One region of the Streptomyces sp. NPDC002588 genome, then DNA from elsewhere that is predicted to be linked to it. Evidence: riboswitches for the same ligand, from Rfam matches in the RefSeq annotation. Region 1 holds a riboswitch; the other holds the start of a gene.
The links. A riboswitch is a leader RNA that binds a small molecule or an ion and turns the genes downstream of it on or off. The one in region 1 is predicted to bind cyclic di-AMP.

Region 1 (7,141 bases):
GACGACCGTGCCGAGCCCGAACTGGTCGTGGGTGACGCGGTCGCCGACGGCGAGTGAGACCACCGGCTTCTCCGCCGTCGCCCGGCGGGTCGCGAAACCCGAGGCACCGGCCGCCGAGGAGCGCGAACGGGAGGACGAGAGCGACGCCGCCACCCCGGAGACGGGACCGGAGGACACCGGCGCGGTCGCCCCGGTCCGCTTCCAGTCCACATGCGTCGCCGGGATCTCCTCCAGGAACCGGGAGGGCGGGTTGTACGACGGCTGCCCCCAGGCGCTGCGCAGCGACGACCGGGTGAGATACAGCCGCTCACGCGCGCGGGTGATGCCGACGTACGCGAGCCGGCGCTCCTCCTCCAGTTCCTTCGTCTGGCCGAGGGCGCGCATGTGCGGAAAGACGCCGTCCTCCATGCCGGTGAGGAAGACGACCGGGAACTCCAGGCCCTTGGCGGTGTGCAGGGTCATCAGGGTGATGACTCCGGAGCCTTCCTCGTCCTCGTCGGGGATCTGGTCTGAGTCGGCGACGAGCGCGACCCGCTCCAGGAAGGCGGCCAGTCCGGCCGGCGTCTCGTCCTCCCCGGTCTCCTGCTCGAACTCCAGGGCCACGGCGGCGAGTTCCTGGAGGTTCTCGATCCGGGTCTCGTCCTGCGGGTCGGTGGAGGCCTGCAACTCGGCGAGGTAGCCGGTGCGTTCGAGCACCGCCTCCAGGACCGTCGCCGGACCCGCACCCGACTCGACGATCGTGCGCAGCTCCTCCATCAGCACGTTGAACCGCTTCACGGCGTTGGTGGACCGCGCGGCCATGCCGTACGCCTCGTCGACCCGCTTGAGCGCCTGCGGGAAGCTGATCTTCTCCCGCTGGGAGAGGGCGTCGATCATCGCCTCGGCCCGCTCGCCGATGCCGCGCTTGGGCACGTTGAGGATCCGGCGCAGCGGGACGGAGTCCTCCGGGTTGGCGAGGACACGCAGGTAGGCCAGGACGTCCCGGACCTCCTTGCGCTCGTAGAAGCGGACTCCGCCGACGACCTTGTAGGGCAGGCCGACCCGGATGAAGACCTCTTCGAAGACACGGGACTGGGCGTTGGTGCGGTAGAAGACGGCGACGTCACCGGCCTTCGCGTCACCCGCGTCGGTCAGTCGGTCTATCTCGTCGGCGACGAACTGCGCCTCGTCATGCTCGGTGTCGGCGACGTAGCCGGTGATGCGGGCGCCCGCGCCCGCGTTGGTCCACAGGTTCTTGGGGCGGCGCGACTCGTTGCGCTCGATGACCGCGTTGGCGGCCGACAGGATCGTCTGCGTGGAGCGGTAGTTCTGCTCCAGGAGGATCGTCGTCGCGTCCGGGTAGTCCTCCTCGAACTGGAGGATGTTGCGGATCGTCGCACCCCGGAAGGCGTAGATCGACTGGTCGGCGTCACCCACGACACACAGCTCGGCCGGCGTCACGTCGTACTCGCTCGGCGGTACGTCGACGGGGTGCTCGGCGGTGCCGACCAGCTCCCTGACCAGGGCGTACTGGGCGTGGTTGGTGTCCTGGTACTCGTCGACCATGACATGGCGGAAGCGGCGGCGGTAGTGCTCGGCGACGTCAGGGAAGGCACGCAGCAGGTTGACCGTCGTCATGATCAGGTCGTCGAAGTCGAGGGCGTTCGCCTCGCGCAGCCGTGACTGGTACATGGCGTAGGCCTGGGCGAGGGTCTTCTCGAAGCCGTCGGTGGCCTGTGCGGCGAAGTCCTCCTCGTCGATCAGCTCGTTCTTCAGGTTGCTGATCTTGGCGCTGAAGGACTTGGGCGGGTAGCGCTTGGGGTCGAGGTCCAGGTCGCGGCAGACCAGGGCCATCAGGCGCTTGGAGTCCGCGGCGTCGTAGATCGAGAAGGAGGACGTGAAGCCGAGCTTCTTCGACTCGCGCCTGAGGATCCGCACGCACGCGCTGTGGAAGGTCATCACCCACATCGCGTTCGCCCGCGGGCCCACGAGCTGCTCGACGCGCTCCTTCATCTCGCCCGCGGCCTTGTTGGTGAAGGTGATCGCGAGGATCTGGCCGGGGTGGACATGGCGCTCGGCGAGCAGGTGGGCGATGCGGTGGGTGAGCACGCGGGTCTTGCCGGAGCCGGCGCCGGCGACGATGAGCAGGGGGGTGCCGGCGTGGACGACGGCCGCGCGCTGGTTGTCGTTGAGCCCCTCGAGGAGCGCCGCCGCGTCGACCACCGGGCGGGGGGCGCCGTCGCGGTAGTAGGCGTCCCGGTCGCCGGCGTCCGGGTGGTGGGCGGTCCCGCCGGGAGGCACGTCGAACTTCCCGCCGAACAGATCGTCCGGAACCGGCTCCGGTCCGTGATCGTCCTCGGGCGGCGGCGGGGGTTCCTCCTCATGGGCACGGGGGCCCTGGAGGTCCGCCAGGAAGCTGTCGTCAAAGAGGCTGCTCATCGCTCTCCGAGTCTAGGGTGCCCCACCGACAACGCGCCGCCCTCCCCGGAACATCCCCGCTCTCACCTTCCGGGGCGGAGATATCACAGCACGTGATCTCGCGTGCGGTCTTCGCTCAAGGTCACGAAAATGTATCGGGCATATCGCCCATCAACCTTCACAGAGGCCACACCAGTTGGCTACCGTGCCGGGCAGGCCAAACGGATCCCCACCGGCGAACCTCGCCGGGCCGCACGGCCTCCGCCGAGTCCGGTGCGCCCCCTGTGCGGCAGCCGGAGCCGGGGACCCACCGAACCTCTGGGGTGAATCGGCCCGACTCCCCTCCCGGGAAGGGCCGTAGGGCGCCCTTCCGAACCATCCGCCCGAACCCGACAGCTAACCCGGTAGGCGGATGATGGAAGGAGTCGCCTCCCTTGGCGTCGCAGCACCGCAAGCCGCGCTTCCCCGGCACCCGCGTGGCAGGCATCCGCACGCCCGCCCTCGCCACCGCCGCCCTCACGTCCGTGGCCCTGCTCTCCCAGTCGGCGAACGCCGCCCCGGCCGACGACGGCAAGCCGAGCCTGGAGGAGGTGGAGAAGAAGGTCGACGACCTCTACCGCCAGGCGGAGTCGGCGACCGAGAAGTACAACGCCGCCAAGGAGAAGACGACCAAGGAACGGGGGCGGGTCGACGGCCTCCTCGACGACGTCGCCCGGCGCACCCAGAAGCTCAACGCGGCGCGGGAGGAACTGGGTTCCTTCGCCGCCGCCCAGTACCGCACCGGCGCCTCCGCACCCGACACGGCGACCTTCCTGCTCGCGGACTCCCCGCAGGACTACTTCGACCAGACGCAGCTGATGAGCCGCCTGACCGACCGCCAGAAGGGCGCGGTCGACGACTACGTCACCGAGCAGTCGGCGACGATGAGGAAGCGGCAGGAGGCCGCCGAGAGCCTCGCCGCGCTCACCGACACGCAGAGCGACCTGAAGGCCGCAAAGACGGCCGTCCAGACGAAGCTGAGCGAGGCACGCGAGCTGCTGTCCCGGCTGACCGCCGAGGAGAAGGCGCGGCTGGCGGCGATCGAGAAGGAGAAGCAGGAGGCGGCCGCGCGCAAGGCGGCGGAGCTGGCCCGGCAGCAGGCCGCCGAACAGGCCGCCAAGGAGCAGGAGAGCGCCGCCTCCTCGGACACGTCCGCGTCGTCCTCCTCGTCCTCCGCCGACTCCTCGTCGTACACCACCAAGGCCGAGAAGGCGCTCGCCTTCGCCCGCGCGCAGATCGGCAAGCCGTACGTCTGGGGCGCGACCGGCCCCGACTCCTACGACTGCTCCGGTCTCACCCAGGCCGCCTGGAAGGCCGCGGGTGTCTCCCTCCCGCGCACCACCTACGACCAGGTGAACGCCGGCACCACCGTCTCCCTCGCCGACGCCCGCCCCGGTGACCTGGTCTTCTTCTACGACGACGTCAGCCACGTCGGCATCTACATAGGCAACGGCATGATGATCCACGCCCCGAAGCCGGGCGCGTACGTCCGCGAGGAGTCGATCTACTACGACGGCGAGTCGGGCATCTACAGCGTGGTCCGCCCGGCGTGACGCATGCGCGCGTGCACCACATGGACTGACGCACGCGCGCGTGCCCCCACTCAAGCCGCTCGGCACTAGTGCCGCGGCACTAGCATCGGCCCCATGTCCGCCTCCTCCCCCCTGCGCGCCTGGTGGGCGCGGTGTGCGCCGGCGGCCGGGGCCGCCGTGATGGCCACCGGCATCCTGTCGGTCGGACTGCACCTCGCGGGCTACGAGGCGCTGTCGCGCGTCACGCTGGCGCTGACCGTCGCCGCCTGGCTGGCGCTGGCCGCGGACTTCGCCGTACGGCTGGTGCGGGAGCGCGAACGGTGGCGGGCCGAGGCGGGCACGCCGGGGGCACTGACCGCCGTCGCCGCCACGGCCGTGCTCGGGACCCGTGTGTCGGAACTCGGCCGGCAGCCCCTGGCCGCTGTCTCACTGGCGCTGGCGGCGCTGCTGTGGCCGGTGCTGATGGGGCGCGTCTTGCGGCACTGGGAGCGGCGGATGCCCGGGGCGGTGTTCCTGTGCTGTGTGGCCACGCAGGCGCTCGCCGTGCTGGGGGCGACCCTGGCGGCGGCGGAGACGGCGGCCTGGCTCGCGCACACCGCCCTCGTGCTGTTCTGGCTGGGGCTGGTGCTCTACGCGCTGATGCTGTTCCGGTTCGACTGGCGGCAGATCGCCGAGGGCGCCGGGGATCAGTGGGTGGCGGGCGGGGCGCTCGCCATCTCGGCGCTCGCGGGCGCGAGACTCGTCGCGGCCGACGGCGGCACGCTGTACCTGTGGAACGCCGACGACCGGGGCGCGCTGCGCACGGTGACCGTGACGCTGCTGGTGCTCGCCCTGGGCTGGTACGCGGTCCTGCTCGCCGCCGAGGTCCGGTGGCCGCGGCCGCGCCACGACGTGCGGCGCTGGGCGACGGTGTTCCCGATGGGGATGACGGCGGCGGCCATGCTGTCCGTCGCCGACGCCCTCGGCGTCACCTGGCCGGAAGGGGCCGGGAAGGTGCTGCTGTGGATCGCCGTGGCGGCGTGGCTGGCCGCCTGCGTGGCCGCGTCGGCCACCGCCCGCGCGGCCCTCAGGTCCACAGGACCGCGATGAAGATGTTGGCCACGGTCAGCGCCCCGACCAGCCCGAACAGCGGCTTCTCCACCGTCTCGTCGTCGCGCTTCACATAGACCAGGCCGAGGATCACGATCAGCAGCGCCAGCTTCACGCCGATCTTGATGTTGTTGACGGGCTGGTCGTCCGCCTGGTTGAGGCCGACCAGGATCACGCCGGTGACCAGCATGGTCGCCGCGCCGTGCAGCATCGCAGGGACGAAGCGGGCCGTGCCCTGGCCCATCGCCTTCATCTGCGTGAGGAAGCCGCCCAGCAGCGCGGCGATGCCGATGATGTGCAGGCCGACGAAAAGGTGGATGAGTACGTCCATGAGCCCGGATGCTAATCATCGGGGCATCGGCACCCGACACCGGCCCTCCGGACACCGCCCCGCCACCGCTGACGGGGCATGCATGGGCGTCCCATAGCAGCCCGTCGCACCGAGGTGCCCGGGAAGCGCCGCATCGGTCAGCGCACCACGCGAATCCGACACCCCCGGCCCGGCTTCCTCGGCAGATACGGTCACCCGGCGGTCCGCTCGTGTCATTTCCGCACATCACGTTACCAACCTGACACCGACGGGCCTAGCGTCCTCCCCCAGGTGACCGGCTCCCCACCGCCGCCCGGGCCAGGGGCGGCAGTCGGCCACCACCGCCGAGAAGGTCCGGCGGCGCGCTCCGCTCCCCCTGTGCGGGCCGCCGCCGGACACGTCAGCCGCTCCCCTCGGTCGTCCGTCCGCTCCCCCGCGACGGCCGATGGGACCATCTGACAGCCGTGGCCCCGTCCGACGACCGTCGTACGACCACCGCGGCCGGGGCGGTCGTACGAAAGGACATGCACTCCCACGTGGCAGCGCACCGCAAGCCCCGTCAGCGCTCGCTCGGCGGCCGGACGGCCCGTACCGCGTTCACCCTCGCTCTCGCGGGCGCGGCGACGGCGACGGCCTTCGACGGGACCGGGCAGGCCGAGCCGAAGCTGACCACGGCGCAGGTCAAGGCCAAGGTGGACAAGCTGTACCAGGACGCGGAGGCGGCCACCGAGAAGTACAACGGCGCGCAGGAGAAGGCCACGGCCGCCGAACAGCGCCTCAGAACGCTGCGGGACGAGGCCGCCCGCAAGGAGGACAAGCTCAACTCGGCGCGCGAGGCGCTGGGTTCGATGGCCGCGGCGCAGTACCGCGACGGCGGCCTCGACCCGGCCGTACAACTCGCCCTGTCCGACGACCCCGACCGGTACCTCGACGGCGCCGCCTTCGCCGAACGCGCCGGCGACCGGCAGTCCGCCGCCGTCTCCCGCGTCCGCCACCAGCTGCGCGAGATCGAGCAACTGCGCGGCGCCGCACGCGTCGAACTCTCCTCCCTCAAGGCCCGCCAGACGGAACTGAAGACCCACAAGAAGACCATCACCGACAAGCTCGAGTCGGCCCGCCGGCTGCTGTCCCGGCTGACGGCCCCGGAACGCGCCCGCGTCGAGGCGGCCACGGGCGGCGGCGGTACGACCGAACGCGCCTCGCGCGCCTCAAGGGGCTCGACCGGCGCCCGCGACAGCCTCCAGGCGCCCGGTACGGCCCCCGCGGCTCCCGCCAACTCCCGTGCGGCCGCCGCCGTGTCCTTCGCCTACTCCAAGCTCGGCAGCCCCTACGTGTGGGGCGCCACCGGCCCCGACGCATTCGACTGCTCGGGCCTCGTCCTGGCCGCCTACCGCTCCGCCGGAATCTCCCTGCCCCGCACGACCTACGCCCAGATCGGCGCCGGCCGGCGGGTCTCCCGCTCCCAACTCCTCCCCGGCGACCTGGTGTTCTTCTACTCAGGCATCACCCATGTCGGCCTCTACATCGGCAACGGCCAGATGATCCACGCCCCGAACCCCTCGGCACCGGTACGCATCGCCCCGATCGACGAGATGCCCTTCGCGGGGGCGACGCGGGTGGTGTGAGAGCAGGTGGTCCGAGCCCAGGAGTCCCGGTGGCCCCTGGCCCGTCACACGAGCCGGCGTGCCGTCGCCCACCGCGTCAGCTCATGACGGTTGGACAGCTGGAGCTTGCGGAGCACCGCCGAGACATGGGACTCGACCGTCTTCACCGA
Region 2 (7,141 bases), on a different contig from region 1:
AGTCCTTCGGCGCGCAGTAGATCGAGGGCCTGGCGCACGGTGTTGCGGGAGGCCCGGTATTCGGTGGCAAGGGTCGACTCGTGCGGAAGCGAACCGTCCGGGAACGCGTCGCTCAGCAGTTGGCGGCGGAGCAGGTCGGCGAGCTGGCGGGCCCGGTCGGCACGCAGTCGACGGCGCGCGCGGTGGGCGGCGACGGTGGTCGCGCCTTGTCCGGCGTGGTCGCGGATGCGGTCGGTGGGCGGCATGTCGGGAACCATAGCTATCCGGTCGGGATAGTGGTGTTGCGGCAGTGTTGCGCCAGTCTCCGAACCGTCAGATACCGCGCTGACCTGCGGTTCCTCTGAACGGGCAGCAAGATCTGCCACCGTCCTGCCGACTGGCGGACCGACAGCTGTGCCGTCCCGTGGCTCCAGGTGCTCCGGCATGACCGGCGATGCCTAGTGCCGCGGCACTAGGAGAGCGCCGACAGGCCGGGCGCGAAGGCGATCAGCAGCGGGAGCAGAGGGACCAGGCCGGCGACGGCCGTGGTCAGGGCACGGTGCCTGCGGCCCAGACGGGGCGGCGGCTCGAGGAGACGGTCGACGCGTTCGCCCAGGAGGCGGTGGCTGGAGGCGCAGGACAGGACGCCCCGGTGCTGGTTCAGCTCGATCAGGGCCAGGGCGGTGGTCAGGTGGCCGCAGCGGCGCGAGGCGCTGTCGTCGGCGGCGAGTTCGACCAGGCGGTGGGTCTGGTCGCAGAAATGGGAGAAGAGCGGAATGCGGGGGAATCCGGTGGCCAGGGCGGTCGAGAGGTGCAGGAGCCAGTCGTGGTGGGCGCGGGCGTGGCCGCGCTCATGGGTGAGGACGGCGTCCAATTGGTGGGCGGTGAGGCGGTGCAGGGCCCCGGTGGTGACGATCAGCTGGGGCGGGTGGCCCGGCAGCCACCAGGCGTCGGGGTACTCGTCCTCCAGCACCAGCAGCGGGCCGCGCGCCGAGGGCAGGCCGGCGGGCAGGTCCGGAGCGCGTTCCCGCAGGTGGGCGCGGGCTTGGCCGCGGCGTCGGCGGGCGTCGACGAGTTCGCGGGCCAGCATGGCGGTGGTCCAGGCGGCCCCGCAGGCCAGCAGCAGGGTCAGGGCGGTCGCCCAGGGTGGAGCGGCGGAGAGGTCGTACGCCTCGGTGACCTCGGTCGGTGCGGGAGCGAAGACCTGGGTGCGGACGGTGTGGAAGACGGCGGCGGCACCGAGCGTCAGCGCCGTCAGGCAGCACAGCAGGACCGTGGCGACCAGGCACTGCCACACCCACAGTGCCACCACCGGCTCCCGCTCGGGCCACTCGGCCCGGGTGAGCGCACGCGGGACCGGCACGGCGGCCGTCACGGCGACGGCGCTCAGCAGGAGCAGGCAGACAGTCATGCCACGGGTTCCCGGATCGTGGTCGGAGGCGGCGCATCGGGGGCGGGACGGGTCAGGAACCCGAACCGTCCGTCGCCGCCAGTATGACGGCGACGGACGTGGAAGTCAGGGCTCGCGCCGGTCAGCTTCCCGCGACCACACGTCCCCGCACCTCCCCGAGCCCCACTCGCAGGCCGTCCGGACCGGGCGCCCACGCCGACAGGGTGACCTCGTCGCCGTCCTCGAGGAAAGTCCGCTTGCCGCCAGGGAGGTCCAGCGGGTCGCGGCCGTTCCAGGTCAGTTCCAGGAGGGAGCCGCGCTGGTGCTCGGCGGGGCCGCTGACCGTGCCCGAGCCGTACAGGTCGCCGGTCCGCAGAGAGGCGCCGTTGACGGTCAGGTGGGCGAGCTGCTGGGCGGCGGTCCAGTACATGGTGGAGAAGGGCGGCTCGGCGACGACCTGGCCGTTGAGGGCGACGGAGATGCGCAGGTCGTAGCCGGCGGGCTCGGTGGCGGAGTCGTCCAGGTAGGGCAGCAGGGGGTGGGTGCGCCGCGGAGGTGCCACCCGGGCTTCCTCCAGGGCTTCCAGCGGGGTGATCCAGGCCGAGACGGAGGTGGCGAAGGACTTGGCCAGGAAGGGGCCGAGGGGGACGTACTCCCAGGCCTGGATGTCGCGGGCCGACCAGTCGTTGAGCAGGCACAGCCCGAAGACGTGTTCGCGGAAGTCGGCCAGCGCGACCGGGTGGCCGTGCCGCGAGGGAGCGCCCACCACGAAGCCGACCTCGGCCTCGATGTCGAGTCGCGCGGACGGGCCGAAGACCGGGGCGGGGTCGGCGGGGGTCTTGCGCTGGCCCGAGGGGCGGACGACGTCGGTGCCGGAGACGACGACCGTGCCGGCCCGGCCGTGGTAGCCGATGGGCAGGTGCTTCCAGTTGGGCAGAAGGGTGTCCCCGGCGTCGGGGCGGAAGATCGAGCCCGCGTTCCGGGCGTGGTGCTCGGAGGAGTAGAAGTCGACGTAGTCGGCGACCTCGAAGGGGAGGTGCAGGGCCACCGAGGGGAGCGGGTGGAGGAGCGGTTCGAGGGTGGTGCGGTGGGCGGGGTCGGTGACCGCGTCCGTGAGCGTGCGGCGGACCTCCGACCAGGTGGTGCGGCCCGCGGCCAGCAGGGGGTTGAGGGTCGGCCGGGCGAGCAGGGCGGCGTGCGGCGAGCCGAGCGCCTGGGCCGCGGCACCGGCGTCCAGGACCTGGTCGCCGAGCCGGACGCCGACGGTGCGGTCCGCCGAGCCGGGGAGCGAGAAGACGCCGTACGGAAGGTTGTGCGGACCGAAGGGATCGCCCTCGGGGATGTCGAAGGGGGGCATGGGGTGCTGCCTCGCTTTCGTACGCTCGGTCGTGCGTTCTGTCATCTGCTCGGTCCCGCGCTCGGCCACCTGCCCGGGCATGCGTTCGGTCGCGCGTTCGGTCATGTGCTCGGTCGTGTGCTCGGGCGGGCGGTCTCTCGTGCTCGCCGGGCACACGCCTGGACCCTGCCGACGGCGCGGGGGACCGCGGCACACGTTACGGCTGACCTGGCCGGAGCGGCACGGCACAGGCCGGGGCGGCTCAGTTCGGCCGCTGTTCTCCGCTTCCGCCCGTCACCGGAAGATGCCACCGGTCAACGACGACGTGATCTTCTTCGTGGTGTTCGCGGCAGGCCGCAGGCCCGTGCCGAACGGGGCGTTCGGTGGGCGGCGGAGCATATGGTCGCCAACCGGTGCAGAGGCCTTCAACCGGTCTGCACCCGGCGATGCGGCGGAAAACTGTTTCTCGAACCTCTGGTCAACCCTGTTCAACAGCGATCGGTCAACAAAAGAAGGGGAGTTGGCAGAAGAGGACCGGACTCCGTCCTGGTCCGGTTCACGTCGAGTCCGGCGGGTGCGGGATCCGTATTCTCTGATCATGGCCGCACCCACCGCATATGCCGAGCGCACCCCGTACGCCGTCCCGTACTCCCTCATCGCCACCGACCTGGACGGAACGCTGCTCCGCGGCGACGACACCTTCTCCGACCGGTCGCTCGACGCGCTCGCGCGGGTGGCGTACGCCGGTGCGCGCCACCTCGTGGTGACGGGCCGGCCGGCCCCACGGGTACGGCCGCTGCTCGACCGCCTGCACAGCAGGGGGCTCGCGGTGTGCGGACAGGGCGCGCAGTTGTACGACGCCGGCGCGGACCGTCTGCTGTGGTCGGTCACCCTGGACCGGGAACTCGCGGAGACCGCCCTCGGCAAGATCGAGGCCGAGGTCGGGCAGCTGTACGCGGCCGTCGACCAGGACGGAGTCGACGGGCTGACGCTCATCGAGCCCGGCTACCGGATGCCGCATCCGACGCTGCCCGCGCTGCGCGTCGAGCGGCGCGACGACCTGTGGTGCGAGCCGATCAGCAAGGTGCTGTTGCGTCACCCCACCCTCTCCGACGACGAGCTGGCGTCGACGGCCCGCGCGGTGGTCGGTTCGCTGGCCACGGTCACCATGTCGGGGCCGGGCACGGTGGAGCTGCAGCCGTGCGGGGTCACCAAGGCGACGGGGCTGGCCCTGGCCGCCGAGCATCTGGGCCTCAGGCCCGAGGACACCATGGCCTTCGGGGACATGCCCAACGACATCCCGATGTTCGACTGGGCCGCCCACGGGGTCGCGATGGCCAACGCGCATCCGGAGCTGAAGGCGGTGGCCGACGAGGTGACGACGTCGAACGAGGACGACGGCGTGGCCGTCGTCCTCGAACGTCTCTGTCCGTGAGTCCGGATCCTGAGCCGGGCCGGTCAGTACGCGCCGAAGACGTTGTCGATCGAGCCGTACCGGGCGGCCGCGTAGTTGCAGGCGGCGGTGATGTTCGCGACCGGGTCGTAGGGGTCCCACGACGTGCCGTCCACGTGGTAGGCCCGGAAGGTCGGGTCGATGACCTGGAGCAGGCCCTTGGAGGGGGTGCCGGCGGCCGCGTTCGAGTCCCACAGGTTGATGGCGTTCGGGTTGCCGGACGACTCCCGTATGACATTGCGGTAGATGCCGTTGTAGGTGCCCGGAATCCCCTTCTGGGCCATGATCGCGAGGGACTCGCGGATCCAGCCGTCGAGGTTGTTGGCGTACCCGGCGGTCGTGGTGGCCGCCGCGGTCGCCGGCGTGGCGGAGGCGGTGGTGGCGCCGATGAGCGGGAGGGCGAGCACGGCGGCGCCGGTGGCGGCGACGGCGAGCGTGCGGGCGAGGCGGCGGGGGGTGCGGCCGGGCTGACCGGCAGCGGACATGGAAGGCATGGCAGGCATGGCGAAGTTCCTCTCCGTCGCCTGCGAGGTGAGCTGTCGGGTTCGGGCGGGAGCTGCCCGGCCGCGTCCGTGAGGACGCGACTTCACCCCGAGCCGCCCCGGACGTCGTCAGACGTCCGGCACGGCGACTTACCTGGTTCCCCCGCTCCTGCCGTGGCGTTCTCGGTGGGTGTCCGGGCGGCGGCAGGATTCGGCGTTCCGCTGGACAGGCCGGGAACGTATGCGAGAGCACATGTCCGGAACAAGTAGCAGATTCATAGATCAACCCTATTGACCTTGGTCTGTGAACTATGGGGTACTTGATCCTTTGTGGATGCAAAGCCTTCAACTCGCTTGAGAGGGGCGAGGGATCGGGTAGGGGTTCGGGTGGCGCCGAGGTCGAACCCGTGAGGCGTGGGAAGTGAGCCAACTCACCGGCTTCCGCAAGACGGGTGAATCGGGCAATGGTCGCAAGAAGTAATTAAAAGGGTGTGTTTTGTTCGTATGGGCCGATCAGGAAAACGCGCCCGTTGATCCGATACCGCCCGGGCTGTAACCGTGGGGGCTCGCGGTGATCGAAAGGTGACCGGATACGCTGACTTGAGTGAGCGCAGAGACCTATCGACAAACCGCGTAATCGCCAGTAGACACCAGCAGACAGGAGACCCCTCGTGACCGTCGTCGAGCCGTTCGGGCTGAGCGTGCGGGACCAGGCTCTGGAAGCCGATGTCCAGGCCGGATTGGCGGCTGTCGAGGAAGGCTTGCTCGAGGCCACCAAGAGTGAGGTGCCGTTCATCACCGAGGCCGCCCAGCACCTGCTGCGGGCCGGCGGGAAGCGGTTCAGGCCGCTGCTCGTGATGCTCGCGGCGCGCTTCGGTGACCCGTACGCGCCGGGGGTCGTGCCGTCGGCGGTCGTCGTGGAGCTCACCCATCTGGCGACCCTCTACCACGACGACGTGATGGACGAGGCGGCCGTGCGGCGCGGGGTGCCCAGTGCGAACGCCCGCTGGGGCAACTCGCTCGCGGTACTCACCGGCGACTTCCTCTTCGCGCGCGCCTCGCACATCCTCGCCGACCTCGGTCCGGAGGCGGTGCGGGTCCAGGCGGAGGCGTTCGAGCGGCTGGTCACGGGTCAGATCCTGGAGACGGCGGGCCCGGTCGACGGCCGCGACCCGGTCGACCACTACCTCGACGTCCTCGGCGGCAAGACCGGCTCGCTGGTGGCGGTGTCCTGCCGTTTCGGCGCGATGATGTCGGGCGCCGACGAGACGGTGGTGGACGTGCTCACCCAGTACGGCGAGCGGCTCGGCGTCGCCTTCCAGCTGGCGGACGACGTCCTCGACATCGCCTCCGACTCCCACGAGTCGGGCAAGACGCCCGGGACCGACCTGCGCGAGGGGGTCCCCACGCTTCCGGTGCTGCGACTCCGTGAGCGGGCGGCGCAGCAGTCGCTGCCCGAGGACATCGCGCTGTGCGAACTGCTGGACTCCGACCTCAGCGACGACGCGAAGCTCGCGGAGGCGGTCGCCGCGCTGCGCACCCACCCCGCGCTGGAACAGGCCCGCCGGGACACGGTGCGGTACGCCCAGGAGGCGCGCGCCGCGCTGGCGCCGCTGACGGAGTGTGACGCGAAGTCGGCGCTGATGGGCCTCTGCGACGCGGTGGTCCACCGGGCAGGCTGATCCACCCCGACCTCCGACCCCAACCCCTGCCACCCCGGACCCCTACGGGTTCGGCCGCGGCCGGTGTCACCCGTGTCATACCGCAGGTGTATGCGGAGTTGGCCCTTCGGGCTGACGTTTCCTGACGGGCATTTTGGTCAGATGGGAAGCACGGAAAGAGACCACTCCTCACCGATTCGGGTGAGAATGGCGGCTCGGGGTGGGGACGTTCAGCGGGAGATGACCAGCCGCCGCCGACGACGGAGGTAAGGCACACATGGCACCGAACGTATCCGACGACAGCATGACCGCCGGGGAGACAGACGACCTGCGCGTCGGGCGGCGCAAAGCTATGCGGTACGTCGTCCCGGTCACCGTGATCGGCGTCGCCGCCGCGACGATCGGCCTGGTTCCGGCGCTCGCCGACTCCGGCGACCCCGACCTGCCGAAGATCACCGCACAGCAGCTCCTCGACAAGATCGCCGCCTCGGACGTGCAGCAGCTGTCCGGCACGGTGAAGATCAGCACCGACCTCGGCCTCCCCGACCTCGGCGGCCTGGAGAGCGGCCTGCTCTCGGGGGCCGCGGGCAAGGGTGGTGACGGTTCGTCCGCCGACCCCTCTGCCAAGCTCACCGAGCTCGCCTCCGGCACGCACACCCTGCGCGTCGCCGCCGACGGCCCCGACCGGCAGAAGCTCTCCCTCCTGGAGAACGCCGCCGAATACAGCCTCATCCACAACGGCAAGGACGTCTGGGGCTACGACAGCTCCTCCAACGAGGTCTACCACTCCACCACCGACGAGAGCACGGACGGCGCCGGCGAACCTCCCGCGACGCCCAA

Region 2: another riboswitch for cyclic di-AMP. It lies ahead of ABT057_RS34900 (transglycosylase SLT domain-containing protein); the one in region 1 lies ahead of ABT057_RS42060 (C40 family peptidase).

What each region holds. Positions count from the first base shown of each region.
Region 1 covers NZ_JBEOWF010000055.1:46,181-53,321, reverse strand. The annotation lists gene pcrA (DNA helicase PcrA) at 1-2,418, opposite strand, end outside; cyclic di-AMP (ydaO/yuaA leader) riboswitch at 2,650-2,823, shown strand; gene ABT057_RS42060 (C40 family peptidase) at 2,832-3,989, shown strand; gene ABT057_RS42055 (tellurite resistance/C4-dicarboxylate transporter family protein) at 4,083-5,057, shown strand; gene ABT057_RS42050 (hypothetical protein) at 5,035-5,388, opposite strand; gene ABT057_RS42045 (C40 family peptidase) at 5,904-6,992, shown strand; gene ABT057_RS42040 (LuxR C-terminal-related transcriptional regulator) at 7,037-7,141, opposite strand, start outside.
Region 2 covers NZ_JBEOWF010000038.1:33,807-40,947, reverse strand. The annotation lists gene ABT057_RS34920 (GntR family transcriptional regulator) at 1-245, opposite strand, end outside; gene ABT057_RS34915 (M56 family metallopeptidase) at 452-1,390, opposite strand; gene fahA (fumarylacetoacetase) at 1,512-2,726, opposite strand; gene ABT057_RS34905 (HAD family hydrolase) at 3,304-4,140, shown strand; gene ABT057_RS34900 (transglycosylase SLT domain-containing protein) at 4,164-4,643, opposite strand; cyclic di-AMP (ydaO/yuaA leader) riboswitch at 4,665-4,793, opposite strand; gene ABT057_RS34895 (polyprenyl synthetase family protein) at 5,312-6,322, shown strand; gene ABT057_RS34890 (LolA family protein) at 6,579-7,141, shown strand, end outside.